DNA from 2 places in the Desulfovectis peckii genome. Region 2 is predicted to be linked to the other one. Evidence: a T-box and tRNA genes for the amino acid it is inferred to sense, from the RefSeq annotation. Region 2 holds a T-box; the other holds one or more tRNA genes.
What was found. A T-box is a leader RNA that pairs with one kind of tRNA and senses whether it is charged. The one in region 2 lies ahead of ACZ5NG_RS01065 (valine--tRNA ligase), so its partner is inferred to be a tRNA-Val.
Positions count from the first base shown of each region.

Region 1 (15,322 bases), 1.1 Mb from region 2:
AAAAGTCGGCGGACCAAGCGAGCCAATATGATCACTCCATGATAATTACTATGGTAAATATATGCAATTATTTTAGTGCTAATAACAGTTGCAGTGCAGAGCCCACAACTTTAGGATTTGTTCTTTGGTATACTCCCAAGAGCGTGAATTATCAATAACTGCATCGGCATATTTTAGTCGTTCTTCATTACTGAGTTGCGAGTTGATTTTTTTTAAAGCTAGTTCACGGCTTATGTTATCTCTGGCCATCACTCGCTGTATTTGGGTGGGCAAATCAATTACCACTACCCACACTTTGTCCACCAATTTGTGCAATCCTACTTCAATTAATAAAGGAGCGACTAAAACCAGCGGTGGTTTGTGCCTGGTATTATTACTTTTGTAAAGGTTAATTTTTTGCTTTATAATCTCGTAAATTTTCGGGTGGGTGATTTGATTTAATTTTTGCAAGTCTGCCGGGTTGTTAAAAACCAATTCACCCAGTTTTTTTCTGTTTAGCGTGCCGTCAGCATGTAAAATGCCTGTCCCAAAAGCAAGGGTAATTTCTTTTAATGCCGGACTGCCGGGAGCAACTATTTGCCGGGCTACAATATCTGCGTCAATAATTTCTGCTCCCAATTTTGCGAGATAATTGCTGACGGTAGTTTTGCCGCTGGCAATACCGCCGGTTAATCCGATTACGGCCATTATTAATCACCTAAAAAGCTGTTTTTCTTAGTAACGGTTAATATATTTTAAATAATCCCAGCGCTATTAGAATAAAGCCGGGTAATACCGCCATTTTACAGCCAATAGCGGATGCGGCAAAGCCGCTGCCCATAGCTAAGCCCATATAGGTCAGCAAAATGTGGCCAATACCGACTACAGAGGCAGTAAGGACGGGATCAAAACCCATCATAGATACCGCAAAACCTGCGCCAAAGGCGTCCATGGCCAAAGCACAGCCAAGCAAGATTGCCTCCCGGGGGCTGATTATACCGGATTTATCCAGGTCGGCTTTGGAAGGTTCGCGCAGTACCTGAATAACCAATCCTAAGGATTTAATGCGAATTTGCATTAGCGTTTTTTGTTCTGCCGGTTTGCCGTCTGAAAGATGTCTTTCCTGCCAGGATTGATATAACACCCAAATGCCGATACCGATTAAAATAATCCCGCCTAAACGGTGGGCAAAAGATTCCGATATCATGTCTGCTAAGAACCGGCCGAGAAGCATAGAAACAGTGATAGACAGCACAGACATTAGGCTGATAATGATAACGGAAGTAAAGGGTATTTTAATTTTTCTTATACCGTAAGCAACACCGGTAGCTAAAGCATCCATGTTTAAAGCTAGGGCAAATAACAGTATAGTAAATAATTCCAAACAATCTCACTCCCCACATACTGTTGCATTTGCTTTTAGGGTATGGGAGCGAGAATGTTTTGGTGCATATTAATTATCACTCTAACTGCTTACAGCCTTTGACATTTCGGACAAAAATATGAACTGCGCCCGGCTACCTTTTTTCGGGTGATGATGGCTGCGCAACGGGGGCAGTGTTCGCCTTCACGACTATATGCGTTAAGCATATTTTGATTATTACCGATGTTGCCTTCGCCGTCAACATAATCGCTAATTGAGGTGCCGCGGTTATTAATTCCCTGCTGCAGAGCCTCAATTATAGCATGATATAGGGCGGTGATCTCTTGCGGTTTTAAATCACCGGCCGGGCGTTCCGGGTGAATTTTGGCCAAAAACAGTGCCTCATCGGCATAAATATTGCCTAAGCCGGCCACAAAAGTTTGGTCTAGCAGTAGCGGCTTAATTTTTGTTCGGCGCCGGTTTAATTCTTTGGTTAAATATTCTAAAGTAAATTCTTCCCCCAGGGGTTCCGGCCCTAAATCCTTTAAGCCCGCTAGGTTCTTTAATTCCTCGGAAGACACAAGATTAATGCGACCGAATTTGCGCATATCGGCAAAGGCAAGAACGGTTTGATTGCCTAAACGAAAAAGAACATGGGTGTACTTTGGCAGCTGTTCCCGGTTTTTAATTAATACCAGCCTGCCGGTCATGCGCAGGTGCATAACCAATGTGAAGCCGCCGCTTAAGTGAACCAGCAGGTATTTTCCGCGCCGCCCGAGTTTCTCGATAGTGCGTCCTACCAACTGTTCTTTAAATTGATGCGGCCGGTGGGTTGGCACAATTTTGGGGTAGAAAACTTCAACATCTGCAATTGTTTGCCCGGTAATCTTTTTTTCTAATGAGCGTTTAATCGTTTCCACTTCAGGTAATTCCGGCATGCTTGCATCTCCCGTATCTATTATAAACTAATGGCTTTAGTGTCGTACCAGCTTGGCCCCGCTTTAATATCTACCACCAGGGGGACATCTAGGGTAACGGCGTTTTCCATACAATCTTTTATGATTTCTACCAGCGTATCAAGTTCCTCTTTTGGCGCATCAAAGATCAGTTCGTCGTGCACTTGCAAAATCATTTTGGTTTTCATCTGCCTTTTTTGCAGCTCTTTGGCTATTCTAATCATGGCCAGTTTGATAATGTCCGCGGCACTGCCTTGAATTGGGGTATTCATTGCCGTGCGCTCGCCAAAACTGCGCTTCATGCGGTTGGGGCTGAACAAATCAGGTAAGTAGCGCCGGCGGTTTAGCAATGTGGTGACGTAACCCCTTTCTTTTGCTTCTTTCACTGTCCGATCGATATAATCTTTTATCCCGGGGCAGCGGGCAAAGAAATGGTCGATATATCGGCGAGCCTCTGCCCGGCTGACTTTAATATCTCTGGCCAGGCCAAAGTCGCTGATGCCGTAAACAATGCCAAAGTTAACCGCTTTTGCCTTTTCGCGCATTTCCGCTGTTACCTGTTCAATTGGTACATTAAACACCTCAGAGGCAGTGCGGGCATGAATGTCCTGACCGCGGTTAAAAGCTTCTAAAAAGTTTTTATCTCCGGCAATATGGGCCAATACCCGCAGCTCAATTTGCGAGTAATCGGCGGTGACAATTAAGTTATTTTTATGGCGGGGTACAAATACCCGGCGAATTTTGCGGCCTAATTCCAACCTAATTGGTATGTTCTGCAAGTTGGGATCCGAACTGGACAACCTGCCGGTGGCGGTAACGGTTTGGTGCAGTGTCGTGTGAATACGCCCCGTTTTTTTGTTGATCAGCGCTTTTAAGCCATCGGCATAAGTAGATTTAAGTTTCGATAATTGGCGGTGTTCCAGTATCTTGGTTACAATTTCGTGCTCTGCCGCCAGTTCTTCCAGTACGGAGGCATCAGTGGAATAGCCGGTCTTGGTCTTTTTAATTACCGGCAGTTTCAGTTTTTCGAATAGAATATAGCCCAACTGTTTTGGTGAGTTAATGTTGAATTCTTCACCGGCAATAGCGTAAATTTCTTGGCACAGGGCGGCTAAACGCTCGCCTAATTCAGCGGACATTTGTTCTAAAATGGATTTGTCTACCGCAACCCCGTCTATTTCCATTTGCGCCAGTATGCTGACCAGCGGTAGCTCTACATCATAAAACAAGCGTTCTTCTTGTTGTTCGGCAAGTTTTTCTTTTAGCAGCGGCAGAATTTTTTGCAGCACATCCGCCCTGGCCGGCAGTGCCGTTTCCCCTTGACCGGGCAACACGGTACCCAGATACTGCAGTGCCAGTTCTTCTAAATCATAGCTGTTGGCAGTGGGGTTGAGCAAATAAGCGGCCACCATGGTGTCAAACGCTAAGTTATTTAGGGCAATATCATGGCAGTGCAAAAGCCAAATGGCTTCTTTGCCGTTGTGCAGTAATTTACCGGTTTCGCTTTCGCAGATTTCTTTTAGCAACGGCAGATACAGTGACGGCTGGTTTTCAACCGGCAAATAATAGAGCTTGTCATTGACGGCCAAGGCTGCTGCAGATAAGCCGGTTTCTTTGGTGCCTTCCAAAGCAATGGCAATACTGTCGGCTGTAGCCAGCTGCTGTTTAATTTGTTCTATGTGCTCGGATTTAGTAACCCGTTGGTAACCGACACTATAAGCTTCCACCTTTGGCAAATCATTTTGTTGCTTAGCGTCTCTTTTGTCTGAGCGGTTGTTTCCGGCAACCAGTTTTTTAATCAGGGATTTAAATTCCAGCTTAGAAAACAGTTCCAGCATTTTGGGATAATCCGGCCCACTATAAGCACATTCAGATAAATCTATATCAATGGGAACATTTTGCTCAATGGTAACCAGTTTTTTAGACAGCAGTGCCTGCTCCCGATATTTCTCTAAGTTTTCCCGCTGTCGCTTAGGCAAATCTGCCGTGTGTGCTAAAATTTCTTCCATAGTGGCATACTGCTGCAGCAGTTTGGCAGCGGTTTTTTCTCCAATACCCGGCACTCCCGGAATATTGTCCGAACTGTCGCCGGTTAACCCACGAAAATCAGTAAACTGATTGGGATGCACTCCAAACCGTTCCCATACTTTACCTTCATCAAAAATTTCTAGTTCACTGATGCCTTTGCGGGTGAACAGCACCTTGGTGCGCGGCGATACCAACTGCAGGACATCCCGGTCCCCGGTGACAATCAGTGTAGAAAGACCGGTTTGTTCGGCTTTGGCCACGATAGTGCCAATTAAGTCATCTCCTTCGTAGCCTTCCAATTCATATGTTTTAATGCGCATGGCTTTTAATATGTCTTTTACTATCGGGAGCTGCGGGCGCAGTTCATCCGGCATGGCTGCCCGGTTGGCTTTGTACTCGCTGTACTCTTTAGTGCGGAAAGTAACCCTTCCTTTATCAAAAACAACGGCTACTAGGCCGGGTTGTTCCTCTTCTAAAATTTTAAAAAGCATGTTGGTAAATCCGTAAGCGGCATTGGTAATCAATCCGCGGGAAGTAGTTAACATGGGGATGGCGTAATAGGCCCGATAGATTAAACTGTTGCCGTCAACTATTACTAAGGTATCCAGTGACACAAAAAGCACCTGCCTCATTTTATCTTTCTTATTATTTTCACCACTGTTGTCTGTAATACCTGCCTGGAAGGAATTCGCAAAATCAATAACGAATTAACTGTTAAACAAAGGGAATATGAGGTGATTTTTTGCTGCGTAAATATGTTGTGCTAATAACTCTCTGTTTTTCATTGTTGTTTGCCCTGCCTGCTTTTGCTGACGATAATTTTGTGGATGCAGCGATTACTATTGAAGAGGTGCTTGATTTAACGCTGCAAAATCATGTTGCTCAGCCGGATTTAGATACTTTAGTTAATGGGGCAATAGAAGGAATATTTAACATCCTAAACGATCCCCACAGCGAATATTTGAATAAAGAGTCGCTGGAGGAATTTTCAAATTCCTTGGAAGGTGACTATGTAGGCATAGGTGTAAGCATACAAATGCAAGGGGATTATCCTGTGATTGTGGAAATTTTCAAAAATTCCCCTGCTGAGCGGGCGGGACTTAAGGTTGGCGATTTGATCGTTGCGGTGGATGGAAAGAGCACCTATCAAGAATCCCTCAGTGTAGTATCAATGCAAATTCGTGGGCAGAAGGGCACTGCCGTTACTTTAACCGTAAAGCGCGGTGAACGGGAGTTTAGCTCTAAACTAACCCGTTCCGTTGTAGATATACCGACGGTAGAAGCAGAATTATTACATAATGATATCGGTTATATCGATATTAACAGCTTTGGCAGCAATACGGCCTTGGAGTTCAGTGCCGCTTTAAAAAGTTTACGCAGTCAAGGGGCTAGCGCCTTTATTTTAGATTTAAGAGATGAACCCGGCGGTTATCTAATGGCGGCGGTGCGCATGGCCGGTGAATTTTTACCCTCCGGGACAAAGGTAGTGGCCCTGGTGGATCGTAACGGCGAGGAAGAATTTTATCGCACATTCGGTACCGGTTGGGCGGCAGAGATGCCGGTAGTGATTTTGGTAAACAGCAACACCGCCAGTGCGGCAGAAATTTTAAGCGGAGCGCTAAAGGATTACGGTGTGGCTACTTTAGTGGGCAGTCAAACCTATGGTAAGGGCACGGTGCAAGCAATATATAATTTATCTAACGGCGGTGCTTTGAAGCTAACCGTGGCAAAATATAAACTTCCGAAAGGGGAATTTATCGACGGTGTAGGTATAGACCCTGACCGGCCGGTTTTGACGCCGGGTGCCGAATTGTATGCCGCACAAAAACTGCTTAAACCTACCGTTAAATATACGCTACAATATACAGTGGGTAAAAACAGCGTTAATGTAAACGGCCAAGAGCTTCCGCTGATGTCGAGTTCAGTTTTGCAAAAAAATAATACTTATTATCTCCCGCTGCGGGCTACAATGGAGATTTTTGGCTATGAAGTTAATTGGGATGTCAAAGGCAACGGCATTATTATAAACAACGGAAAACAACAAAAATTTATTTCCTCATCGGAAAGCATCATGATTGACGGTTTAAGTTATATTTCGGTGGAAGACTTAACAAAATTAGGTTTTAAATGCAGTGTCCAACCGCAAGTTATCACTGTCTCTGAGCATTAATACAAGCTTCATATGCATAGGCTTACATAGGAGGTGTATTAATGCTTAATGAGATTTATGCTATAATAGAACGCAGTTTTTCCTGGGTTACTGATTTCATCATCAGCCTCGGTTACTGGGGCGTTGCGGTTGCGATGGCAATAGAAAGCGCCAACATTCCACTGCCCAGCGAACTGATTCTGCCCTTTGCCGGATATTTAGTATCTGCTGGGCATCTTACTTTTTGGGGTGCGGTTTTGGCCGGTACCGTAGGCGGTACCTGCGGTTCAATCATATCTTATTACTTAGGCTATTACGGCGGACGGCCGTTATTAATAAAGTACGGCAGATACATCGGGATAAACCAAAGGCACCTAATTGTAGCGGATCGCTGGTTTGCCCGATATGGCGAGGCAACGGTGTTTTTTACCCGGCTGATGCCCGTTGTGCGCACTTTTATTTCCTTGCCTGCCGGAATAGCCCAAATGAATTTTAAAAGGTTTGTCGTTTATACCTTTCTTGGCTCGCTTCCTTGGAGCATTTTGTTAGTTTATGTGGGATTGAAATTGGGTGAAAATTGGCAGCTTATAAAACCATGGTTTCACCGGCTGGACATTGTAGTGATAATAGGAATTTTATTATTATTTTTCTATTGGTTTGTTCGGCGGTCCCGCATTAAGTAAGAATGGAGATAATTATGCTGGCAGAATTACTCAACGCAATTCAACTGATTGATACGGATTTGTTTATGCAGGTTTACCGGCGGCACCATCCGCTGCTAGACCAGATAATGCCTGTAATTACTAATTTAGGCACCGGTGGTTTAATTTGGCTTGTTTGGTGCGCCTTATTATTTTTCTTTGGCAAAGCACAAGGCAAACAGGTAGCTGTAATTACACTGGTCGCTTTAGTTTTTAGTTACCTGTTGTGTCAAGAATGGATAAAAGCTTTGGTGGCTCGCCCGCGGCCCTTTGTCGGTTTAGAAGATATTATAATTTTAGTGCCACCGGAACAATCCTATTCCTTTCCGTCGGGGCATACCGCTACCTCCTTTGCCTGTGCTTATGTAATTGCCAAGCTGTGGCCCACGCAAAAGTGGCTGCCGGTAGTTATTGCTCTGGCCATTGGGTTTTCCCGTATTTATGTGGGGGTGCATTATCCTACCGATGTATTATTTGGCGCGCTGTTTGGTATTATCTGCGGTGAGGTAGTTATTCGCACCGCTAATATAATAAAAACCAAAAGGATCACCTTAGCCAAGTGATCCTTTTTATTTTACTTTAATTTGTTATTCCGGGGCCGTATTTTAATAATTCCGAAACGGTTACCAACTTATAGCCTTCTTTTTCTAAGCCGTCAAGTATGGTGGGCAAAGCTGCCGGGGTGCGGTCACAAACGTCGCTGGCATGCATTAAAATGATATCTCCGGGATGGACGTTGCTTAACACACGCTCGGCAATTTGTGCGGCACTGCGGTCTTTAAACCAGTCCAGTGAGTCGGTATCCCATTGGATGACGGTGTAACCAAGCTCATTGGCGGCTTCCAGTACGGAACCGCGCCAAGCCCCGTTAGGGCAGCGAATTAATTTTGCATCTTTGCCGGTAGCTTCTTTGATATTCTTATGTGCATTCATAATGTTAGCTTTAACTTGTTCTTTAGACAGCTTATCTAAATCTACATGCTCATGCCCGTGGCTGGCAACCTCGTGGCCTTCAGCGGCAATGCGTTTAGAGATTTCCGGGTATTTTAAAGCTGCCGGGCCGGAGATAAAAAATGTACATTTAACATTTCTTTCTTTTAAAATATCAAGCACCGGATTAGCTACTTCCGTTCCGTAACTCCAGTCAAAAGTAAGGGCAACAACTTTTTCGTCGGTTTTTACCATATAGTGAGCGGCTTTTTGGGGTTCTACAGCTTTTTCACCCGCAGTAGGGAGTGCATCGGGCAGCCGTGTGGCAACAACTGTGAATACTACCGCTACTGCCAAACAAGCGGCTAAAAAGGGCAGTCGTTTGCGCCACTTGTATAAGTTAATACTCCATACCTTCAAAATCTCACCACCTAAATATTTTTTTACTAAGTTATACATATTTTGTTAACTCGCTGATTAGCACTAAATGTTAGTGTAAAAAATTGGTATCCGGTTTTTAAATAAATTACCTCCTGTAAAGTCAAAATAAAAAACCAGGGGGTAAAAATAAATGATAAAAAAACTGATTAATATCTGCCTGCTATGTTTAACAATAACGTTTAATCCCGGCTTGGCGGATGCCGCAGCACCTAGAGTTACTGCAGATGCGGCAGTGCTGCTTGATACAGAAACCGGACAGGTTCTTTACAGCAAAAATGCTGATAAACGGCGCTCGCCGGCCAGTTTAACCAAAATAATGACAGCTATTTTGGCCCTTGAATTAGGAAATCCTCAAGATGTTGTTACTATAAGCAAACGGGCAGAAAATATTTATGTCGGTTCGCAGATTTATCTTAAAGAGGGGGAAAAAATTTATTTAAGTGAACTGATCAAAGCAGCGTTAATATATTCTGCCAACGACTCCACAGTAGCGATAGCGGAGCATGTAGGCTGGGATCATGACCATTTTGTGAAACTAATGAACCAAAAGGCGTTAGCCTTGGGGGCGCTCAATACCAATTTTGTCAATACCAACGGATATTCAGTGCCCAACCATTACAGCACCGCCTATGATTTGGCCAGGATTACCCGCTATGCTTTACAAAATCCCACCTTTGCCAAGTGGGTTAGTACAAAAGAAACCACCGTTCATTGGTATGACAGCGATCGGAAAAAGGTCATTCGCAATACTAATCGGCTGTTAAAAAACGATTATCCCGGGGTAGACGGCGTTAAAACCGGTACAACCGCCCGGGCGGGAAATTGCTTGATTGCTTCCGCTACACGTAATAACCGACAACTGATAGCGGTAGTGCTGCACAGCAGAAACCGGTATCAGGATGCCGCCCAATTGCTGGAATACGGCTTTGCTCATCAAGAACACACCGTTGCCGAGCAGGGGCAAATTTTCGGTGAACTAGCAGTGGCGGACGGAAGAAAAGCATCAGTGCCGGCGGCGGTTAAAAGCGATTTAAAAGTACAGCTGCCTCCCGACATAGAAGACGTAAATTTAAAGGTGCAGCTGCCTAGTAATATCACTGCACCGGTAAAAAAAGATCAGCAGTTGGGATGGCTAGCTATAATTTCCGGCGAACAAGAGATTGCACAAGTACCTTTGGTGGCAGCAGAGGATGTGCAGGAAAAGGGGAGAATTTTAAAATTTTGGGAGCGGTTAACCGCCAGTTAAAAATTCGGTCTTGACATTTACCGCCCGTTAGGGCATAATAAAATATGCCTCGTAAAGCGGGCGGCTAAGTTTTTATATTAGGGGACGTTAGCTCAGATGGTTAGAGTGCTGCGTTGACATCGCAGAGGTCACTGGTTCGATTCCAGTACGTCCCACCAATATTAACCCGACACAGCTTGTGGAGGGTTTTTTACTTTATTGCAGTGTAATTTAAATATTATGATTTAATTATTAGTAAATTTTTTTAACAATATAATTTAATAACTAAATTAATTAATTGTTTAATTATTTATTTTATATAGAGGGTAGGGATATAGTGATAAAAGAGCAAAAGAAAGCAATTATCATTTTGTTTATTTCGTTGTTTTTAGTGATGGCCGGTTTTGGCCTGGTTATTCCTATCGTGCCTTTTTATATTGAGGAATTAGGCGGTGGGTCGATTACATACGGTTTGTTTTTGGCGCTGTTTTCTTTAATGCAGCTCATATTTACACCGTTCTGGGGACGGTTATCCGACCGCATTGGCCGCCGCCCGGTACTTATGATAGGAATTATCACCTTTGGAATAACCTTTATTTTGTTTGGTTTAGCCAAAAGTTTGAAAATGCTTTTTGCTGCCAGAATACTGGCCGGTATTTTTTCATCGGCTGTACTGCCTACTGCCATGGCTTATATTGCCGATATTACCACCGGGGAGGCCCGTTCTAAAAATATCGGACTGATGGGGGCAGCAATGGGGGTCGGCATGGTTTTCGGACCGGTTTTAGGCGGCTGGTTAGGGCATTTTAGCTTTTCACTGCCATTTTTTGTTGCCGGGGGCTTTGCATTATTAACTTTTCCGTTTGCTTTTATCTTTTTACCGGAATCCTTAAAAGAGCGGAAAGCGGTTGCTGCTAAACCGCAAGGTAAAGATTTAGTAAAAAGTATTCATCATCCGCTGTTGTTGCTTTTTGTGGTTGCTTTTCTTACACACTTTTCCATGGCTTTATTTCAAGGAACTTTTCCTTTATTTGCAACGGATAAAGCAGGTTTTAACTCAGCTACGATGGGCACGATATTTGCTGTTATGGGGTTAGTGTCGGTTATCGTTCAAGGATTCTTTATTGGCAAACTTGTCGCCCGCTTCGGTGATGCTAATTTAGTTAAATACGGTGTAGTTATTTCTGCGACCGGCATGCTATTGGTTACTTTGTCCTCTAACTCCTTAACGATGGCTGTAAGTGTGGCTGTTTTCAGTATAGGTAATGCTTTAATGGGGCCCTGTTCGTCCAGCTTGGTGACTAAAAATGCTACCGGCGGGCAAGGGTTATCGTTAGGTATTATGCAGTCCTTTGGCAGTTTGGGAAGAATTTTAGGACCGGTAATCGGCGGTTGGTTTTACAAAAGCTATATGTACGGTCCGTATCTATTGGGAGCGGCAATTATGTTTACAATGATCATGGCCACCAGTCGTAAATTGGTCAGGTATGATCAACCGTCACAGGCAGTGCAATAAACAAAAAACCGGAAGGCTACACTTAAAGCCTACCGGCCTAAGAAGGGGAGTAACATATAAGGTTTGCTGCGAAAAAGTTTATTATTCAGGCCGTTCATCCAATATCAGTGCTTGACTGACTAAATGGTGAATATGGACGACCTTGGCATCTAATTCGTAATACTTAATAATATCAGTTAATTGGTCAAAACAGTTGTGGCAGGGGCAGGCCACTAATTTGGCACCGGTGGCCTTAATTTGCTCGGCTTTTAGTTTGCCTTTGGCCATACGGTAGGGGTAAATCTCATTGCCCATGGCCAATAGACCGCCACCGCCGCCACAGCAGTAATTATGCTTGCCATGGGGATTCATTTCTACAAAATCTTCAACTACATTTTCTAAGATAAATCTTGGTTCTTCAATCAAGCCTTCCTTACGCACAGCGTTGCAAGGGTCATGCAAAGTAATTTTTTCGTTGTTGATACTTTTATCTACTTTTAATTTGCCTTCCTTAATCCATTTAACCATCATTTCTAACAGGCTGTAAACCGGGTAGAAGGGGTCTTTGGTCCACACCTTAGGCCCCCATTTTTGTGCTCTGGTAGCATGTCCACACTCGGTGACCACTACATATTTTACCTTTAGTCGTTTAACTTCTTCACCGATTCTTTCTATTAAAATTCTAGAGTGTTCATCATTGCCGCTAAATAAACCGTAGTGAGTGGCATCCCACCAGCGACTGCTGCAGGTCCAGTTAGCGTAAAATTACTTTGGGAAAAACCACAAAATAAAAGAAAAGAGTATCTCCTCTGTGATATCATGAATTTGCCAAGAAACACAACAACCACAGAAAAGGAGATACTCTTATGGAATCAATTATACAGGAAATAGTACAAAAAATCATTGGTAGTTTTGAAAAAGAGCTAGAAAACCTAATAAGAGAAGGAAAAGATATATCCGAGTTCATTCTCGCTATTAAGAAGACGTTGGATGAAGTTGGAGTAACCTTAGTTGCTGAAGCCTTGGAAACAGTAGATCAGGTATATAAAAACAGCAAAGAACGTAAACGGTGCTGGACAGTAAAAGAAAAAGCAGCTAAAAAGACTCTTGCTACAATATTTGGCGAAGTCAGGTATAAAAGAACATATTACAGGAACAAAAATACAGGTGAATATAGCTACTTGTCGGATGAGGCAGTGGGCATATCAGCCCATGACAAGCTAGACGCTTCGCTGAAGGCAAAACTGATAGAAGAAGCAGTATATATGCCTTACAGCAAAAGCGGAGAAAAAGTTTCTGAAGCAGTAACTCTAACATCACAGACAGTAATGAACAGTATACGTGAGCTTGGGCGTGTCGAAAATAATTTAGTAGAGATTAAACAAGCTAAAAAGACTGTAAAGGTACTCTACATAGAAGCAGATGAAGATCATGTGGCGCTTCAGAACGGAGGTTATATAGAGCCAAAGCTTGTATATGTGCATGAGGGCAGAAAAAGGATTGGTAAAGATCGCTGGAAACTATTGAATGCAAGATATTTTAGTGGTGTTTATACAAACACTGATGAATTATGGGTAGAAGTTTTAGACTATATAGATAAGGCTTATGACATGGATGCTATAGAAAAGATATACCTATCAGGGGATGGGGCACCTTGGATAAAGAATGGACTAGGCTGGATAAAGGGAAGCATCTATGTGTTGGACCGTTACCACTTATCAAAGTATGTAACACAAGCTACAGCACATATGAGCTACACCACACCAATTATGTGGGATTATATAAATGCGGGAGACAAGGATAGCGTAAAAGAGTTATTTAAGGCAATCATTTGTGCAACCGAACCGGAAACAAAGAGAAGGGCGGTGCAGGAAGCAAGAAGGTACATACTGGGCAACTGGGAAGGTATAATGCGGCAATATGATGCGGATTATGTTGGCTGCAGTGCAGAAGGCCATGTTAGCCATATTTTGTCGTCTAGGTTAAGTTCAAGGCCCTTGGCTTGGAGTAAAACAGGTGTAGACCAGATGGCCAGATTAAGAGTTTTTGTAGCAAATGGTGGTAATGTATATGAATTGTTTATAAAAAGAAAGAAAACAGCCATAAATGAAGCAAGGAAGGTAAAAATAGACCAAGAAATTATCAGAAAACGAAAGCTTGCCGGATCGCACGAAACCATCGGTAACATAACTATTTTGAATATTGGTAAAAGAACTGGTACTTCCCAGTTACTTAAGTCAATAAGTTACGCTTAAGGCTGGAAGGTAAACAGAGGAATACTTTTTTCTTTAAAAAACCCATAGTATCTTGACGCTATCGCAGGTCCAGTCTGCTTTGACATACCACATGATTTTAGCAATGCTTTGTACATCCTGAGGATAATACTTAATTTCCCGTGGGTCCCACAGGAATAAAAACTCAGCGCCTTCTTTATCGACGGGAATTTTAGCATTGGGGTCGCCAACTTCCGCCTGTAATTCTTCTTCCATCCACTCCAGCGTGTCAAGATAGTCTTCTTTTGTTACTTCCATTTGGTTACCGGTATTGATTTGTGCATCAACGACCTCTTGCAAAAACCCGGGAGCCGTTAATCCAAAGTTTCCGCGAATTGTTCTCACAACTGTGGCCACATCAACTCCCATCGGGCACTCCATGGTACAGCGCCCGCACATGGTGCAAGCCCAAATGAACTTAGAATTTAAAACTTCTTCTCTCATACCAAGGGCAATTTGTCTTAAAAATTTTCGCGGATCAGCGTTGTCGTGAACATCACTGTAAGGGCAGCCGGCGGTGCACATGCCGCAAGTCAAGCAGTTATTAAAATCAAAGGGGTTTTTTTCCGTGCACATTTTAGAAATAACTTCATCTTTAAATGTAGGGTCTAGGGTAGCAATATTGATCACGCTCAAATCTTTCAACCTCCCATGCTCCCAGAGCGGTTTTTAGCTAACTAAACAACAACAGTTGCGCTAATTTATAAACTATACATATAACCAAAGTATAAAATTGTTACCTAGTATTGTCAAAAACACAAAATTAAAAAAAATAAGCAAATTTTGCCATATTAATGACTGAGTGTAAATTACAAACACCATGCTTATACTTTTAAAAATATTTTATATATGTTAGCAATAAAAATATGTTGGGCAAAGTTCAACATAATGGTTGAGCCCTTATAAATTACAAGGCATAGCTAAAAGATAAATAGCCAATACTCCTTTTTAGCGAAATAAAACAGCAAACAATTTTAGCAATAAACATATATTGTATTTGGAAGGGGTGAAAATTTTGAATGCGCACATTTCTATCGGAGCTTCTCAAAATATAGATTTATTAAAAAACAGTTTATCCAGGCAATTCCGGGTGTTGGAAAGAGACGGTCTGAAGGTTGAGATTAACGAACTGCCCCGCGGCAAATATACATTTCTTCAGTGCTGTTTAAATAAAGATTCCCCCCAAAAACATGGAGAAAACGGTTATAGAATTTTTAAAAATTATGTGGCCAGTGTTGTATCAGATGTCATTCTAAACAAGTGGGAGTCAATTATTATTAATGATATTATACGCGATAACTATTACTACTTTGATGAGTCAGAAAGAAGATTGATTTTAGAAAACGTGCAAAAATACATTCAGGGCAACGGTGCCAACGGTATATCGCGAAATGTGCTCCGCCGCAACCAGATATATCAGCGACTTTGTGAGTTTTTAAACACAAACGATCAATTGGTGGTTGAAGGATTTATTCGTTTTCGGTTAAAAGAATACATCAGTGAATTAAGAAATGCCATTGAAAACGCCGTTGATGACTTTTTAATGGAAAAAGAGTATGGAGAATTTATCCAACTGTTACGCTATTTTGTAGAAATCCAGGATCCCCGCGTGGATATTACTCATGTGGTAGCAAAGTCTAATGGGCATTTTTGTCTTTATGACGATAAAAAGCAGAATATCAGCAATGATTACCTTGAAGATGTAGTCATGCAGATAGACAATGAAATCAGTTACGAAGATTTGTTAATCAGTGCCTTGATTTCAATATCACCCCGTAAAAT
Region 1 is NZ_AP042409.1:1,484,874-1,500,195, reverse strand. Features, by position in the region: gene ACZ5NG_RS07430 (lytic transglycosylase domain-containing protein) at 1-26, opposite strand, end outside; gene coaE (dephospho-CoA kinase) at 79-687, opposite strand; gene ytaF (sporulation membrane protein YtaF) at 725-1,363, opposite strand; gene mutM (DNA-formamidopyrimidine glycosylase) at 1,453-2,280, opposite strand; gene polA (DNA polymerase I) at 2,301-4,940, opposite strand; gene ACZ5NG_RS07405 (S41 family peptidase) at 5,069-6,496, shown strand; gene ACZ5NG_RS07400 (DedA family protein) at 6,538-7,158, shown strand; gene ACZ5NG_RS07395 (phosphatase PAP2 family protein) at 7,173-7,739, shown strand; gene ACZ5NG_RS07390 (polysaccharide deacetylase family protein) at 7,756-8,526, opposite strand; gene ACZ5NG_RS07385 (D-alanyl-D-alanine carboxypeptidase family protein) at 8,678-9,793, shown strand; tRNA gene ACZ5NG_RS07380 (tRNA-Val) at 9,875-9,951, shown strand; gene ACZ5NG_RS07375 (MFS transporter) at 10,110-11,288, shown strand; gene ACZ5NG_RS07370 (heterodisulfide reductase-related iron-sulfur binding cluster) at 11,370-11,843, opposite strand; gene ACZ5NG_RS07365 (ISLre2 family transposase) at 12,134-13,522, shown strand; gene ACZ5NG_RS07360 (4Fe-4S dicluster domain-containing protein) at 13,556-14,170, opposite strand; gene ytxC (putative sporulation protein YtxC) at 14,556-15,322, shown strand, end outside.
Region 1: it has a tRNA-Val gene. The T-box ahead of ACZ5NG_RS01065 (valine--tRNA ligase) is inferred to sense a tRNA for this amino acid. The anticodon was not compared.

Region 2 (15,322 bases):
CAGCGCCATAGCGTTTTCCGCATCTAAGTTGCGCAGCTCGGCATTGTATTCCGGCCAGGGCTGTAACATAATAGTTTCCCCCTGATGAGGCAAATGCTGCCAAATCTCTTCCGTGATAAAGGGCATAAAGGGATGCAGAAGTTCCATTGTGCCGCGCAGCACCGTCACCAAGGTGTGTTGGGCTACTTTTCGATCTTCCGGTGTGGTTTTGCCATAAAGCCTAGGCTTAATCAGCTCAATGTACCAGTCGCACAGTTCACTCCAGCTGAATTCATACAATACCCGGGCCGCTTCTCCCAGTTCATAGCGTTCTAAATAAGAGGTCACTTCTTCCACCGCTTTTTGATAGCGGCTTAATATCCAGCGATCAGCAAGGGTAAGCTTGTCCGCTTCCGCATTTTCGTCATAGTCTTCTAAATTCATCAGGGCAAAGCGGGAAGCGTTCCAAAGTTTGTTGGCAAAGTTTCTCGCCCCGTCTAAACGTTCAAAGTGGAAGCGCAGATCATTACCCGGCGTGTTGCCGGTAACCAACATAAAGCGCAAACTGTCCGCCCCGTGGCTTTCAATTACTTCCAGCGGATCCACACCGTTGCCCAGTGACTTACTCATTTTTCGGCCTTGAGCATCCAGTACCAACCCGTGAATAAATACTTCTTTAAAAGGAACTTCCTGCATATTATGCAGTGCGGAAAAGATCATGCGGGCCACCCAGAAAAAGATAATATCCCGGCCGGTCACCAATACCGAAGTAGGGTAGAAATGCTCCAGTTCAGCGGTCTTTTTCGGCCAGCCAAGTGTTGAAAAGGGCCAGAGGGCAGATGAAAACCAAGTATCCAGCACATCCGGATCCTGCTCCAGCTTTCCGCCGCAGGGGCACTTTTCCGGCCTTTCTTTGGCGGCAATCATTTCACCGCAATCCTGGCAGTAATAAACGGGAATGCGATGACCCCACCACAGCTGGCGCGAAATACACCAATCCCGAATGTTTTCCATCCAGTTTAAATAAATCTTGGTAAATCTTTCAGGTACAAAGCGGATATTACCTTTTTTTACCGCCTCAATAGCCGGCTCAGCCAGCGGCTTCATTTTGACAAACCACTGTTTAGAAAACATCGGCTCAATGATCGTGTCGCAGCGGTAACAATGGCCTACCGCGTGAGCATGTTCATCTATTTTTAATAAAAGACCGGCTGCTTCCAAATCTTTAACAATTTGCTTCCGGCATTCATGCCGATCCAGGCCATGATATTTTTCACCGGCTTGAGCATTCATGCGTCCTTCCTTGTCAATCACCTGCACTTGCGGCAGCTTGTGACGCTTGCCGATTTCAAAGTCATTGGGATCGTGAGCGGGTGTAATTTTTACGCAGCCGGTACCAAAAGCAGGATCAACATAAGCGTCTGCAATCACCGGTATTTCCCGGCCCACTAAGGGCAAAATCAAAGTGCGGCCTACCAGATGCTGATAGCGCTCATCTTCAGGGTGAACGGCTACCGCCACATCTCCCAGCATTGTTTCCGGACGGGTAGTGGCAATGACCATATATTCATCAGGATTGTCCTTAAAGGGGTATTTAATATGGTATAAATGACCGGGTATTTCTTTATGCTCCACTTCAATATCCGAAATAGTGGTGCTGCAATGGGGACACCAATTGGTGATATAGTAATCGCGATAAATCAATCCCTGGTTATAAAGGCGGATAAACACTTCTTTTACCGCATCGGAACAGCCTTCATCCATTGTGAAGCGCTCCCGATCCCAGTCACATGAAGACCCCAGCTTGCGCAGTTGGGTGGTAATACGGTTGCCATACTGCTCTTTCCATTCCCATACTCGTTCTAAGAACTTTTCCCGTCCCAGTTCATATTTGTTCGTGCCCTCTTTAGCCAGCTGTTCTTCCACTCGGGCCTGGGTGGCAATGCCGGCGTGGTCGGTCCCCGGCAGCCATAAAGTATTATAACCCTGCATCCGCCGCCAGCGAATTAAAATATCCTGCAGCGTATTGTCGAGGGCATGTCCCATATGTAGCTGCCCGGTAACGTTCGGCGGAGGCATGACAATACAAAAAGGTTGCCGCTTTTTGTCTACTTCGGCGTGAAAATATTTCTTTTCTTCCCAGTGTTGATACCACTTGTCTTCCACTTCTCGGGGATTGTATACTTTTGGCAGTTCGGTTGACATTGATATCCTCCTTTTGTCAGTGGTCAATATTGGCGGTCAGATCAGGCCGTAGTTAAGGTAAGTTAATAAAAAAACCCCCTTTCGTGTGCAAGGACGAAAGAGAGCTTCGCGGTACCACCTTACTTTCAGCGTGATCACTTTTCACGCTGACCCTTTAACAGCTGTATCGGGCTAACCCGGTTAAGTCTACTGAATGTTCAACCTAACAGCTCCGGGGCTACAAGTTTGCGGTTTCGGCAGGAAGTTTTTCAGCCTGGAACCTCCCTCTCTGTGGCCTAAAGGCGCAACTCCTCCCCTTCAACGCTACTGGCCATATATAATTTTACACCCATTATATTACTGATTTTGTACAACAATGTCAACCGCAGTCAGACGGCGGTCAGTGTTTCATTCTCAAAGTTTCTCTTCTTTTGACGGCGGAAAGATTTACGCCGATTACCCCGCCTATACCGCCGGCCAATAAAAGCGGCAGTATATTTAGCAATAAACTTAGCTTTAATAAGGATATATTCCACCAGCATAAAAAAGCAAGATATATAGACGAGTAAATTAAGCCCACTAAAATGCCGTGCAACAATCCGAAACGATTGGCCGTGGCCCCGCAAACTGTCCCGCCCAGCAGTACGGTGAGCAGGGTCATTAAACTAATTACCAATGAAAGATGGTAAACGGGATATCTGCTGATCATGATGTATAATCCTAAAACAACCAGCACCGCAATGCTGATGCTGACTGCCCACAAAACACCGAGCAAAACCGCTCCCGGTTGAAATGATTTTTCGCCTTTTCCCCCCAGTGGCGGATTCCATTTTAATACCGTCAACTTTTTCATTAGGCTGTGCTACCCCCTTTGCCGGAAAAATTATCAATAAATAAATATGCATGCTTAAAGCTATTCATGCGGACAACCTCAAAATTTATCATTAAATTTTTTTAACTTAATAGAATTATATGAGGATATTTCCGGCAAGGGGGAAACAAAAAAATGAGAAAAAAGCTAATCTTCGCTTTAGTTTTGCTGGTTGCACTCAGTGGGTTGGCTTACACCGGATACATACTGAACAAAAATCAAAAAGCTGAAACAATCCCGGTCATCAATATTGTAGAAGAAAGGAGAACACCGCTGTTTATTCCCCATTATCTGGCCATGCAGCTAGGATTTTTTGCCGATCAAAACATAGAGGTCAGGTTAAGCGCCGTTCAGCCCGGTAAGGAAGCACACCGCCTGTTAGAGGAAAAAAAGGCCGATGTGGTTATTTGCAGTCCGGGGCAGGCAATTTTAACCGGACCCCCAAAAAAGGGGCCAATACCAACAATAATTGCGGAAATTACCAAGCGTGACGGAGCATTTTTGTTTGCCCGCCAAAAGCTGGTCGACAACTTTCAATGGGAAGAGGTTAAAGGGCGCACTATTATCTCCGGCTTTCCCACAGAAGACACCAGCTTAATATTAGAGCATCTGTTAAGAGCCAATGAAATTTCTCCAAATTGGAATGTCAATGTCATTGAAAATTTACCCTTTAATCTGCGCCCAGGTACCTTTAAATCCGGAACCGGCAGCTTTATTGTGGTTGAAGAACCGGAAGTCAGCAAATTGGAAAGGGAAGGTTTAGGAAAAGCGGTAGTTGCACTGGGGAAGGCAGCGGGCGAAATGCCGGGGGCGGTTTATCTTACTGACCGCAGCTACCTTGACAGCCACCACGAGGAAGTACAAAAACTGGTAAACGGCCTTTACTATGCCCAGCAGTGGATGAATGATCACAGCGCGGAAGAAATAGCGGCCGCAGTGAAAAATTTTTTCCCTGATTATGACCACCGCCTTCTGGTTTCAATAATTGAAAGGTATCAAAAAACAGACCTGTGGTCGAAAAAACCGTTGGTTAACAAGGCAAGTTACGATAACCTTTACCGGGCAGTAGACAATGCCGGTGAATTGGTAAACAAAGTTTCTTACAGCAAGGCGGTAACCGACCGGTTTGCCCGGAAAGCAATCCAGCAAGTTCATTACGTACCGGAAGACCAACAAAAACCCAAGCCCGGCCTTAACCGGCAGTATATTAAATACCTTTTTGCCCACTAGTTTTTCTTCTGTATACCGGCCGCGTTTTTACTTCCTGCGTTTTCCTTTAGCTTGCGGGCTGCGGCAAGCAGCAGCATAAATAACGGTATCATCAATTCAAAGAGCAATCCTTGACTGGGCCAAGAATAGGTTATGCCCTTCAGTATAGTGGCCATATCTCCAAGCCAAGCAATGGAAGCGCTGGCAATGATTATTCCAATGGGCACAATTAACTTCTGATAGCGGTTTAAATTAGCCAGCTGGGCAATACCGATACAAGTGATGTAATAGCTCACTGTTATTTTAATATAGATACCGCTGATCCAAACGGTCATAACGATGGCATCTAAATGCTCTAAGAATTCACCTATTTCAATGTAGCGAACCATGTCTAATGCGGGAAAGGTAAGGGTCGTTGTTTGCCTGGCGCCAAACACGCCAATAGCCAAAACGCCGACTAAAAAAAGCAATCCCAATAAAACCAGGGCTAAAAAAACGATACCGGCTGCTTTTTGGGGTTGGTTAACATAGGGCATCAACATCATAATAATGACTACTTCCCCTAAAAAGGGCAGCATTCTCAGTGAGCCGGTTAATACCGGGCTGACGCCGTTTTCCAAAATAGGTAGATAATACTCTAAATTCACTTCCGGTAAAATCATTAAACCCACTAATAACAACACACCGATGCCAACGGGCATTAACAGTTCGGTAAGCCGGGCAATGGTTTCAATCCCATGGTAAACGGCATAAGCGGCAACGGCAACGATTACCGCATTAAAAACCAAAATCGGTGTAAAAGGCATAAAGGCAGCTCTTAGGATAATCCCTAACTGAGCAACGGTGTTAACGGTAAAGATAAAATAAAACCCGGCGATAAAAAACAGGGCCAAAAACCAACCCGGCCACCTGCCAAGTACAATTTGACTGATTTGCACAAAGGTTTTGTTGGGAAAGCGTAAAGACAGTGCTACCGCCACCGCAGCCACTACTAACGCTTCAACAGTGGCAAGCAAAACGGAAATCCAAGCATCCCGTCCCGACAGCTGAGCTACAATGGCGGGTAAAAAAATATCAGCGGTGGAAATAATGACAGTGATAAGAATAAACAGCAGCTGACGCGGTGATATTTTCCCGCCGTCCAGTGTCAATGCACTAACCGTAGTCATAAATTCACTCCCAGAGTAATTTCTCGGTTAGTATTTTCCAGATTAAGCAGAAAAATTCTATTAAAGAAAAATCTCACCCATCCCGCGGCAAAAATAACAAAGGGCAGGATATTTAAACCCCTGCCCTTTACATTTTAATCCGAAACCCAATTTTCAATTATTTGCAGCAATTCCTCCCTTGCTGCACCGGTTTTAGCCGATGTTGCTACCAGGAAGTGCTGATCTTGTATGGCCAATGCTTTTTTGATGCGTTGCTGCTGCCGGATATTTTGACTTTTAGATAATTTATCGGTTTTGGTAACGGCCACTACAGTCGGTAGATTATAGTAACAAAGCCATTGATACATTTGCCGATCTAAAGCGGTAGGGTCGTGACGGGCGTCAACCAGCATCACCACGCCGCGCAAATTGTCCCGCTTAGCTAAGTAACCTTCAATCATTTGGCCCCATTTTTCCTTTACCTTTTGCGGCACCCGGGCAAAGCCGTAACCGGGCAAATCCACTAAATAAAACTTTTCATTAACCAGAAAAAAGTTTATTAACTGCGTGCGTCCCGGTGTGTTGCCGGTTCGGGCAAGGGAACGGCGACTAACCAGCATATTGATCAAAGAAGACTTCCCTACATTAGAGCGACCGACAAAAGCCACTTCCGGCAAATTACTATCGGGGTATCCTTTGGGGTTAGCCGCACTGGTTACAAACTTGGCAGATACAATTTTCATGAAGGTATTATTGTTCCTCCCTGTTGCACTTCTTCTACCTGCGGTGTGGGAGGAAAGGGCAGCTCAGAAGCATCTCCGGCAGTTGGCTTGGCATGCAGTTCGGTTTCTTTCGGAAGCAAAGCTATTTCTAATACGCTGTCCATATGTTCAACAAATTTAAATTCCATCTTCCCTTTAACATTGTTCGGCACTTCTTCCATATTCTTTTTGTTTTCCAATGGCAAAATTACCGTTTTAATGCCCGCTCTTCTCGCTGCCAAAACTTTCTCCTTGACACCGCCGATTGGCAGCACCCTGCCCCGCAGCGTAATTTCCCCGGTCATTGCAACGTCACATCTCACCTTGCGGCCGGTAATAGCCGATGCCAAGGCAGTAGCCATTGCAATGCCGGCAGAAGGGCCGTCTTTAGGTATGGCCCCCTCAGGAACATGCACGTGCACATCGTAATTTTCAAAGAAGGCGGGATCTATCTGCAATTCATCTGCCCGGCTGCGCACATAACTAAAGGCTGCTTGCGCCGATTCCTTCATCACATCGCCAAGCTTACCGGTAAGAGTTAGCTTTCCTTTGCCTTTATAAGTCGTCACTTCTATGTTGAGGGTTTCACCGCCCACTTCCGTCCAGGCCAAACCGGTAACCAGTCCTACCTCATCGGTCTTTTCGGCAATGTTGTGACGATATCTGGGAATTCCTAAATATTTTGACAGGTTTTGTGGGGTAATTCTTACTTTCTTATCTTTATCTTCTACAATTTGCTTAGCTGCCTTTCTGCACAGGGTGGCAATGTTTCGTTCTAAGTTGCGCACACCGGATTCCCTGGTATACTCTTGAATCACCTTGCGAATGGTATTTTCGGAGATAGTCACCGATCCTTCCGGCAGCGAATGTTCTTTAATTTGCTTGGGCAGCAAGTGCCGCATAGCAATTTGCACCTTTTCTTCTTCCGTATAACCTGAAATTTCAATGATCTCCATCCGATCCAAAAGGGGTCGGGGGATACTGTACATATTATTGGCGGTAGTAATAAACATTACATTGGAGAGATCAAAGGGAACTTCAATGTAATGATCAGAGAATGCGTTGTTTTGTTCGGGATCAAGTACTTCTAAAAGCGCCGATGCCGGATCACCGCGAAAATCATGACTCATTTTGTCGATCTCATCAAGTAAAAATACCGGGTTTTTGGTGCCGGCAGTTTTCATTCCCTGAATGATTCGTCCCGGCATGGCACCTACATATGTACGACGGTGTCCACGAATTTCCGCTTCATCACGCACACCGCCCAGTGACAGACGCACAAACTTACGCTCCAATGCCCTGGCCACTGAGCGACCCAGCGAAGTTTTGCCCACCCCCGGAGGTCCAACCAGGCATAAAATAGGCCCTTTCATTTTCTTGGCCAGCTTTCGAACCGCCAAATATTCGATTATTCTTTCTTTGGGTTTGCGCAATCCATAATGATCCTCTTCTAAGATCCTCTCAGCCGCCTTAATATCTAAGCGATCGCGGGTAGACTTCGTCCAAGGCAGCGATAAAAGCCATTCAACATAATTGCGTACTACCGCTGCCTCCGCAGCCATGGGCGGCATTTTTTCTAAGCGCTCCACCTCTTTAAGGGCCTTTTCTTCAATCTCTTTAGGCAGCTTTAGTTTGCCAATGCGTTCACGCAGCTCTTCCGCTTCTGCCGCGCGATCATCTTTATCTCCCAGTTCTTTTTGTATGGCCTTCATTTGTTCGCGCAAGTAGTATTCTTTTTGGTTCTTTTCCATCTGCTTGCGCACACGGATATTAATCTTGCGCTCAAGTTCCACAATCTCCAGCTCTTTGGCCAAAACTGCACACAGCTTTTCCAGTCTCGGTACTATTTCGATCGCTTCTATTATCCGCTGTTTATCTTCAACACGCATTGTTAAGTGAGAAGCCACAACATCAGCTAAGCGCCCCGGCTCTTCTATATTAACCACGGAAACAACCGTTTCCGGCGGTATGCGCTTTGATAGCTTGACATACTGTTCAAATTGATAAACTAAATTGCGCATCAAAGCTTCTATTTCGTTATCTTTTTCGTAATCCTCATGATACCGCTCCAGTCTTACCTTCAGGTAAGGTTCAAAAGCCAAATACTCTAAAATCTTCGCCCGGCTAATGCCTTCTACTAACACCCTAATGGTGCCGCCGGGAAGTTTTAACAGTTGTTTTACTTCTGCAATGGTGCCGACAGTGTAAATATCATCTTCTGTAGGTTCATCGGTTTGAGCATCTTTTTGGGCAGCCAAAAACACCAGACGATCCTGGATCATTGCTTCTTCAATTGCCTGCACCGACTTCTCTCTGCCTACATCAAGATGAATAACCATATAAGGAAATACCAAAATACCCCTTAATGGCAGCATTGGTAATACCTGTTCAGTAGTCTTCATCACTTGCACCTCCCTAAGCAAATAATGTCAATGACTTGGTGCTTTTTAATTGCAATCGTAAAGTTATTCTATCATATCAAACTACCGCCCGCCATAACTATAAATATTATTAAAACAGAAAATAAAGCAATAGCTGATACTAATAAGCAATAAAAAGATTTATTTTAATATTTGCAGTAGTTAGCTTGGGATAGGCTAAAATCTATGTTTTAGACATCATTTTTCCACTGAGCAGCGATGACGCCGTTAACACTTCAACGGGATTATTCACGCGGCTCGCTTTCTCTTCAATAGCCGGATACAGCAGTGCACCTTGGATTACTTCTTCTAATTTCTCTACCGGAACAACTTTTATGTCCTTCATTTCAGAAAATAATTTTTGGTTGTTTTCTTTGGGGATAAAAACCTTGCTAGCTCCCGCTTGCCGGGCGGCATTTACTTTGGCCACTATTCCCCCTACCGGTTTAACCAAACCGCGGATTGACACTTCACCGGTCATGGCCACTTTGTTATCCACCGGTATCCCTTTAATTGCAGAGTACACTGCTGTCGCTATCGTCACACCGGCCGACGGGCCGTCAATCGGTCCGCCTCCCGGAAAATTAACGTGAATGTCATAATCGCGGCAATCAACATTCATGGTTCGTCTTAGAACAGTAAGCACATTATCTACCGAACCGACAGCCATGCTTTTTCGCCGCATTGTCCGTCCGCTGCCGCCCACCTCTTCTTCTTCTACAATGCCGGTGACGGTCAACTTACCCTGACCTTTAGCGGCAGGAATGGCACTGGCTTCCACTTCTAAAATTGTCCCCAGATTCGGCCCGTATACCGCCAAGCCATTGACTACACCGATCTGTGGAGTATCCGGTACTTTTTTATCCATGCGCGGCGAATAACGGCCGCTGTGGATCACCCATTCAATATCGCTCACCAGTATTTCTTTACGTCCTTCGGTAATGGCAATACCGGCAGCAATTTGTACTATATTTACTGCTTCCCGGCCGTTGGTGGCATACCGCTTAATAACCTCCAACGCACCTTGCTGCATCGGCATTTCTATTTTTTTAGCTGCATTGGCGGAAATAATACCTATTTCCTCGCTGGAAAGGGGCCGGAAGAATATCTCTAAGCAGCGAGAACGGATAGCCGGCGGAATTTCATCGGGTGTACGGGTAGTCGCTCCCACCAAACGGAAATCAGCCGGCAGACCGTTCTGAAATATGTCATGGATGTGCTGCGGAATGTTAGTATCCTCCGAACTGTAATAGGCACTTTCCAAAAATACTTTGCGATCCTCCAGCACCTTTAATAGCTTATTCATTTGTACCGGATGCAGTTCACCAATCTCATCAATAAAAAGCAGACCTCCATGCGCTTTGGTTACCGCCCCCGGCTTAGGCTGGGGAATGCCGGCCATGCCCAGCGGCCCCGCTCCTTGATAAATCGGATCATGCACTGAACCGATTAAGGGATCGGCAATTCCCCGTTCATCAAACCGGGCAGTACAGGCGTCTATCTCCACAAATTTAGCATTTTCTTTAAAGGGTGAAACAGGATTTTTTTTAGCTTCCTCTAATACTATGCGGGCAGCAGCGGTTTTGCCAACCCCGGGAGGCCCGTAAATTATAACATGTTGGGGATTGGGCCCACAAAGGGCTGCCCGCAGCGATTTTAAACCTTCATCCTGTCCGATTATTTCCTCAAAACTTGTGGGCCGGGTTTTTTCGGCCAGCGGTTCCGTTAAAGCAATGGCCCTTAGCTGCTTTAACTTCTCCATTTCTTTTTTTGATTCCCGTTCAACAGCACTTTTATTGCTTTGCTGTGTCTTTAACAAATTCCAAAAGTACAAGCCAATAACTACAGCAAAAAAAAACTGCACAAACATAAAAATACTGCCAAAGCCAAACTCTTGCACAAAAATAACCCCCTTGCTAAAATTTAAGCATTTCTGCACTTTTTGCTATTAAATGTTAGGTAGTATTATTACTCTAATTTGTATAAATTATCCATTAGCTGTTACTTAAAGTAAGGCAATGGCAGTAGGTAAAAATAAATCTTCCCGAATTATTTTTCGGGAAGATTTATTTTTGCTATGCCGTTTCTTCTTTTTTCTTTTTTCTATCGGTAGATGTAATGATAATCGGCGGCTCCTTTTTGTAAATACATTCTTTGCTTATGATTACCTTAGAAATATCCTCTCGGGAGGGAATGTCATACATTATGTCTAGCATGATGTCTTCCAATATCCCTCTCAGCCCTCGGGCACCGGTATCACGCTTTAACGCCTCTTTTGCTATTGCCCGCAGTGCATCTTGCTGGAATTCCAAGGCAACACCGTCCAGCTCGAATAACTTCATATACTGTTTGGTAAGGGCGTTTTTCGGTTCGGTAAGTATTCTAACTAAAGCATCTTCGTCTAATGCATCCAAAGTGACAATAATCGGCAGCCGACCGACAAATTCCGGTATCAAACCGTACTTTAACAGGTCTTCAGGCAGTACATGTTTTAGGATATCGCCAATTTTTTGTTCTCCTTTGGCTTTTATATCTGCACCAAACCCCATGGTCTTCTTGCCGATACGATTTTGGATGATTTTTTCAATACCGTCAAATGCCCCGCCGCAGATAAACAAAATATTAGTAGTATCAAGCTGAATAAATTCTTGGTGTGGATGCTTGCGCCCCCCTTGCGGCGGAACACTGGCCACCGTGCCCTCAAGAATTTTCAGCAAAGCCTGCTGTACACCTTCGCCGGATACATCCCTGGTAATGGAAGGGTTTTCCGACTTGCGGGCAATTTTATCAATTTCATCAATGTACACAATGCCCTTTTCCGCTTTTTCCACATCATAATCTGCAGCTTGAATTAATTTTAAAAGAATATTTTCTACATCCTCACCGACATAGCCGGCTTCAGTCAGTGAAGTGGCATCGGCGATAGCAAAGGGGACATTGAGCAGCCGCGCCAATGTTTGCGCAAGCAAGGTTTTGCCGCTGCCCGTCGGCCCCAGCATCACGATATTGCTCTTTTGCAGCTCAACATCATCTATTTTGCCGCCTAAATTAATTCGCTTGTAGTGATTGTAAACGGCTACAGCCAAAGCTTTTTTTGCTTCGTCTTGGCCAATAACATATTGTTCTAAAATAGCTCTGATTTCCTTCGGTTTTGGGATCTCGCCGATATCTAAACCCAAATCTTCATTGAGCTCTTCTTCGATGATCTCATTACAGAGCTCAATGCATTCATCACATATATAAACGCCTGGCCCGGCTACAAGCTTTTTAACCTGATCTTGCAGCTTGCCGCAGAAAGAACACTTTAACTGGCCTTTATCGTTAAACATTGTTTCACCTCTTTTTTATTTCTTCCGTACAGTGATCACCTCATCAATAAGGCCATATTCTCGGGCCTCCTCTGCTGACATGAAGAAATCACGTTCGGTATCTCTGGCAACTTTCTCCAGCGGCTGTTTGGTGTGTTTAGACAGCAACTGATTTAAAATATCTTTCATCCGCAGAATCTCTTTGGCATGAATGTCTATATCAGTAGCCTGCCCCTGTACACCGCCCAGCGGCTGGTGAATCATAATTCGCGAGTAGGGCAGTGCAAATCGCTTACCCGGTGTGCCGGCTGACAGTAAAAATGAACCCATACTTGCTGCCTGACCAAGACAAATTGTTGATACATCCGGCTTAATATATTGCATCGTATCGTATATGGCCATTCCGGCAGTAACTATACCGCCGGGTGAATTAATATAGAGGTGAATGTCTTTTTCCGGATCTTCAGCTTCTAAAAATAGAAGTTGGGCAATGACCAGATTGGCAACATTGTCATCTATCGGTCCCCCGATAAATACAATCCTGTCTTTCAGCAGTCGGGAATATATGTCATAAGAGCGCTCACCGCGACTGGTTTGCTCAACTACAATCGGAACTAAATATGACAATTATTTTTCCCCTCCTAGTTCCTATTCAATCATATTCTGATACTGCCTCTATAGTGCAAATTTTATTCATTAACTATTTTAGCTTGTTCAGTTAGATAATTTACCGTTTTTCTTCTGAGAATATCTTCTTTAATAATAGACAAGTCACCAACGGACTCCAAAGCCAGTTTCAATTCTGCCGGTTCTTTGCCAAATTGCGGTGCCATCGCAGCAATATCTTCATCAACTTCTTCGTCAGTAACCTCCAGCCCCTCTGCTTTGGCAATAGCTTCAAGCACTAAATCTTGACGCACTCCGGCAGCAGCATCGTCTCTCATTTTTTCACGCAACTCATTTATATCAGTATTAGTGTATTTTAGGTACTGCTCCAGGGAAATACCTTGAGTGCGCAGTCTGTTTTCCATATTGGTAATCATTTCGTCCAAACGTCTTTCAATCATTACGTCCGGAATTTCAACCTCGGCATTTTCTACTGCTTTTTTCACTGTTTCCCGACTTACTGCAGATTTAGCCTGTTGTTCCTTAGCTTCCTTTAACTTATTCATAATATCGGCTTTTAATTCCTCAAGAGTATCAAATTCACTGACATCTTTAGCAAATTCATCGTCCAGCGGACTTAGTTTTTTGCGTTTAATTTCATTTACCTTAACTTTAAAAACAACTTCTTTTCCGGCTAATTCTTCAGCATGATAATCTTCCGGGAAAGTAACGTTAATTTCCTTTTCTTCTCCCGCCTTCATGCCAATCAATTGTTCCTCAAATCCGGGAATAAACATGCCGGAGCCAATCACTAAAGAATAGTTCTCGGCCTGCCCACCTTCAAAGGGCTCACCGTCTTTATAACCGGTAAAATCAATAATCGCGGTATCTCCTTCTTGAACTTCACCGTCTTCAACACTTACCAGTTGGGCATAACGGTTTTGCATATTTTCCAATTCACGCTGAACATCTTCATCGGTTACTTCTGTCGAAGGTTTCTTAATCTCAAAGCCCTTATATTCACCTAATTTAACTTCCGGTTTCACAGCCAGTTTAACCTTAAGCACCAGCGGTTTGCCTTCCTCAGCCTGAATATCTGATATTGTAGGCTCAGTAATAGGAGAAATTTCGGTTTGCTTAAGTGCTTCCATATAAGCACCGGGGAAAATATCCTCTACCGCTTCCTGAATTAAAACATCCTTGCCCACATAACGTTCAACAATTACCTTAGGCGCTTTACCTCTGCGAAAGCCGGGGATGTTAACTTGTTTGGAGATTTTTTTAGCAGCTTTATGTATTGATTTGGAAAACTTTTCTTCTTCGACCTGTATTTCTAACATTACCTCGTTTTTTTCCAGCTTCTCTACAGTTGCTTTCATTACTTACTTGCTCCCCCTTAACTTAATTAGATAATTATTACTTCATAAATTTACCAGATAGCATTCTACTATCTATTGTAACCAAAAACCATCTGCAATAACAAGTTTTTATTCTACGCCTTAATACATATATCCTGCCATGCCAATTAAACACAACACAAAATACCAGGGCTTTTAGCCCTGGTTAATATACTGACTGTATATCTTAAAACTTAATAACTTAAATACCTTTTATCGGCTAAGTTTCCGGCATAAAAATTACTTCTAAATAGTATGAATTAATTATAAGGATTTGTCAAGGCTATAAAAAAATCCCTTCGTAAAATTAACGAAAGGATTTATTCTTAAACTTTTGGTGCGGACGGTGGGAGTCGAACCCACACGGGAAACCCACTGGATCCTAAGTCCAGCGCGTCTGCCAGTTCCGCCACGTCCGCCCGGCAATAGCGGATATATAAAAAATGGTGAGCCATGCTGGACTCGAACCAGCGACACCCTGATTAAAAGTCAGGTGCTCTACCAACTGAGCTAATGGCTCACAAAACAGATGGCTGGGGCGGCAGGATTCGAACCTACGAATGGCGGTTCCAAAGACCGCTGCCTTACCGCTTGGCTACGCCCCAATATACAAGGTTAATTTTTATGGGGTGGATAATGGGACTCGAACCCACGACCTCCAGAGCCACAATCTGGCGCTCTAACCAACTGAGCTATATCCACCACAGATTGACATTCGCAAATAAATACCTTGAACTCGCAAAACTAATATTAACAAATCTCGAAATCAAAGTCAAGCAATATTTTAAGGAATTTAACGGTTATTCTTTATCCATCGCTTCTTTCAATTTGCGATAGGTTAAATCAAGGCCTTCCGATATCACGCGCACCTCACCGATTACCGGCATAAAATTAGTGTCGCCGCCCCATCTGGGAACAATATGAACATGAACATGGCCGGGAACACCGGCGCCGGCAATCTTACCTAAGTTCACGCCAATATTAAAACCTTCCGGATTAAAAGCTTTGCGCAGCAAACCAATCATTTCTTGTACCGTTTGAAATATTTCCAAGGTTTCCTCCGGATCTAATTCCGTTAAATCGCCAACATGCCTGTTAGGCGCTACCATCAAATGGCCGTTATTATACGGATAAAGATTTAACAACACAAAGCATTTTTCTTTGCGCAACAGAACGTAGTTTTCTTCATCTTTACTGTCATTTAGTTTATCACAAAAAATACAATTTGAACCGTGATCTTTGCCAATATAAACGGAACGCCACGGTGCCCAAATACGATCCATAAAAAACAGCTCCCCCTGTCCTTTTTGTTTTAGTCATTCGATAGCAAACTTAATTTTTCCTGCATAGTAGTCTTTGTCATCCGGATGACTTTTACCGGCGCCGCCTATATTTTCCATAAAATTCACTAGATAATTTGTCACCTTTTGATCACCAAA
Region 2 is NZ_AP042409.1:202,746-218,067, reverse strand. Features, by position in the region: gene ACZ5NG_RS01065 (valine--tRNA ligase) at 1-2,184, opposite strand, end outside; T-box leader at 2,271-2,494, opposite strand; gene ACZ5NG_RS01060 (TIGR04086 family membrane protein) at 2,564-3,016, opposite strand; gene ACZ5NG_RS01055 (ABC transporter substrate-binding protein) at 3,170-4,264, shown strand; gene ACZ5NG_RS01050 (GerAB/ArcD/ProY family transporter) at 4,261-5,412, opposite strand; gene yihA (ribosome biogenesis GTP-binding protein YihA/YsxC) at 5,547-6,134, opposite strand; gene lon (endopeptidase La) at 6,131-8,554, opposite strand; gene lonB (ATP-dependent protease LonB) at 8,757-10,442, opposite strand; gene clpX (ATP-dependent Clp protease ATP-binding subunit ClpX) at 10,648-11,901, opposite strand; gene clpP (ATP-dependent Clp endopeptidase proteolytic subunit ClpP) at 11,917-12,507, opposite strand; gene tig (trigger factor) at 12,570-13,865, opposite strand; tRNA gene ACZ5NG_RS01015 (tRNA-Leu) at 14,219-14,302, opposite strand; tRNA gene ACZ5NG_RS01010 (tRNA-Lys) at 14,328-14,403, opposite strand; tRNA gene ACZ5NG_RS01005 (tRNA-Gln) at 14,414-14,488, opposite strand; tRNA gene ACZ5NG_RS01000 (tRNA-His) at 14,509-14,585, opposite strand; gene ACZ5NG_RS00995 (HIT family protein) at 14,684-15,166, opposite strand.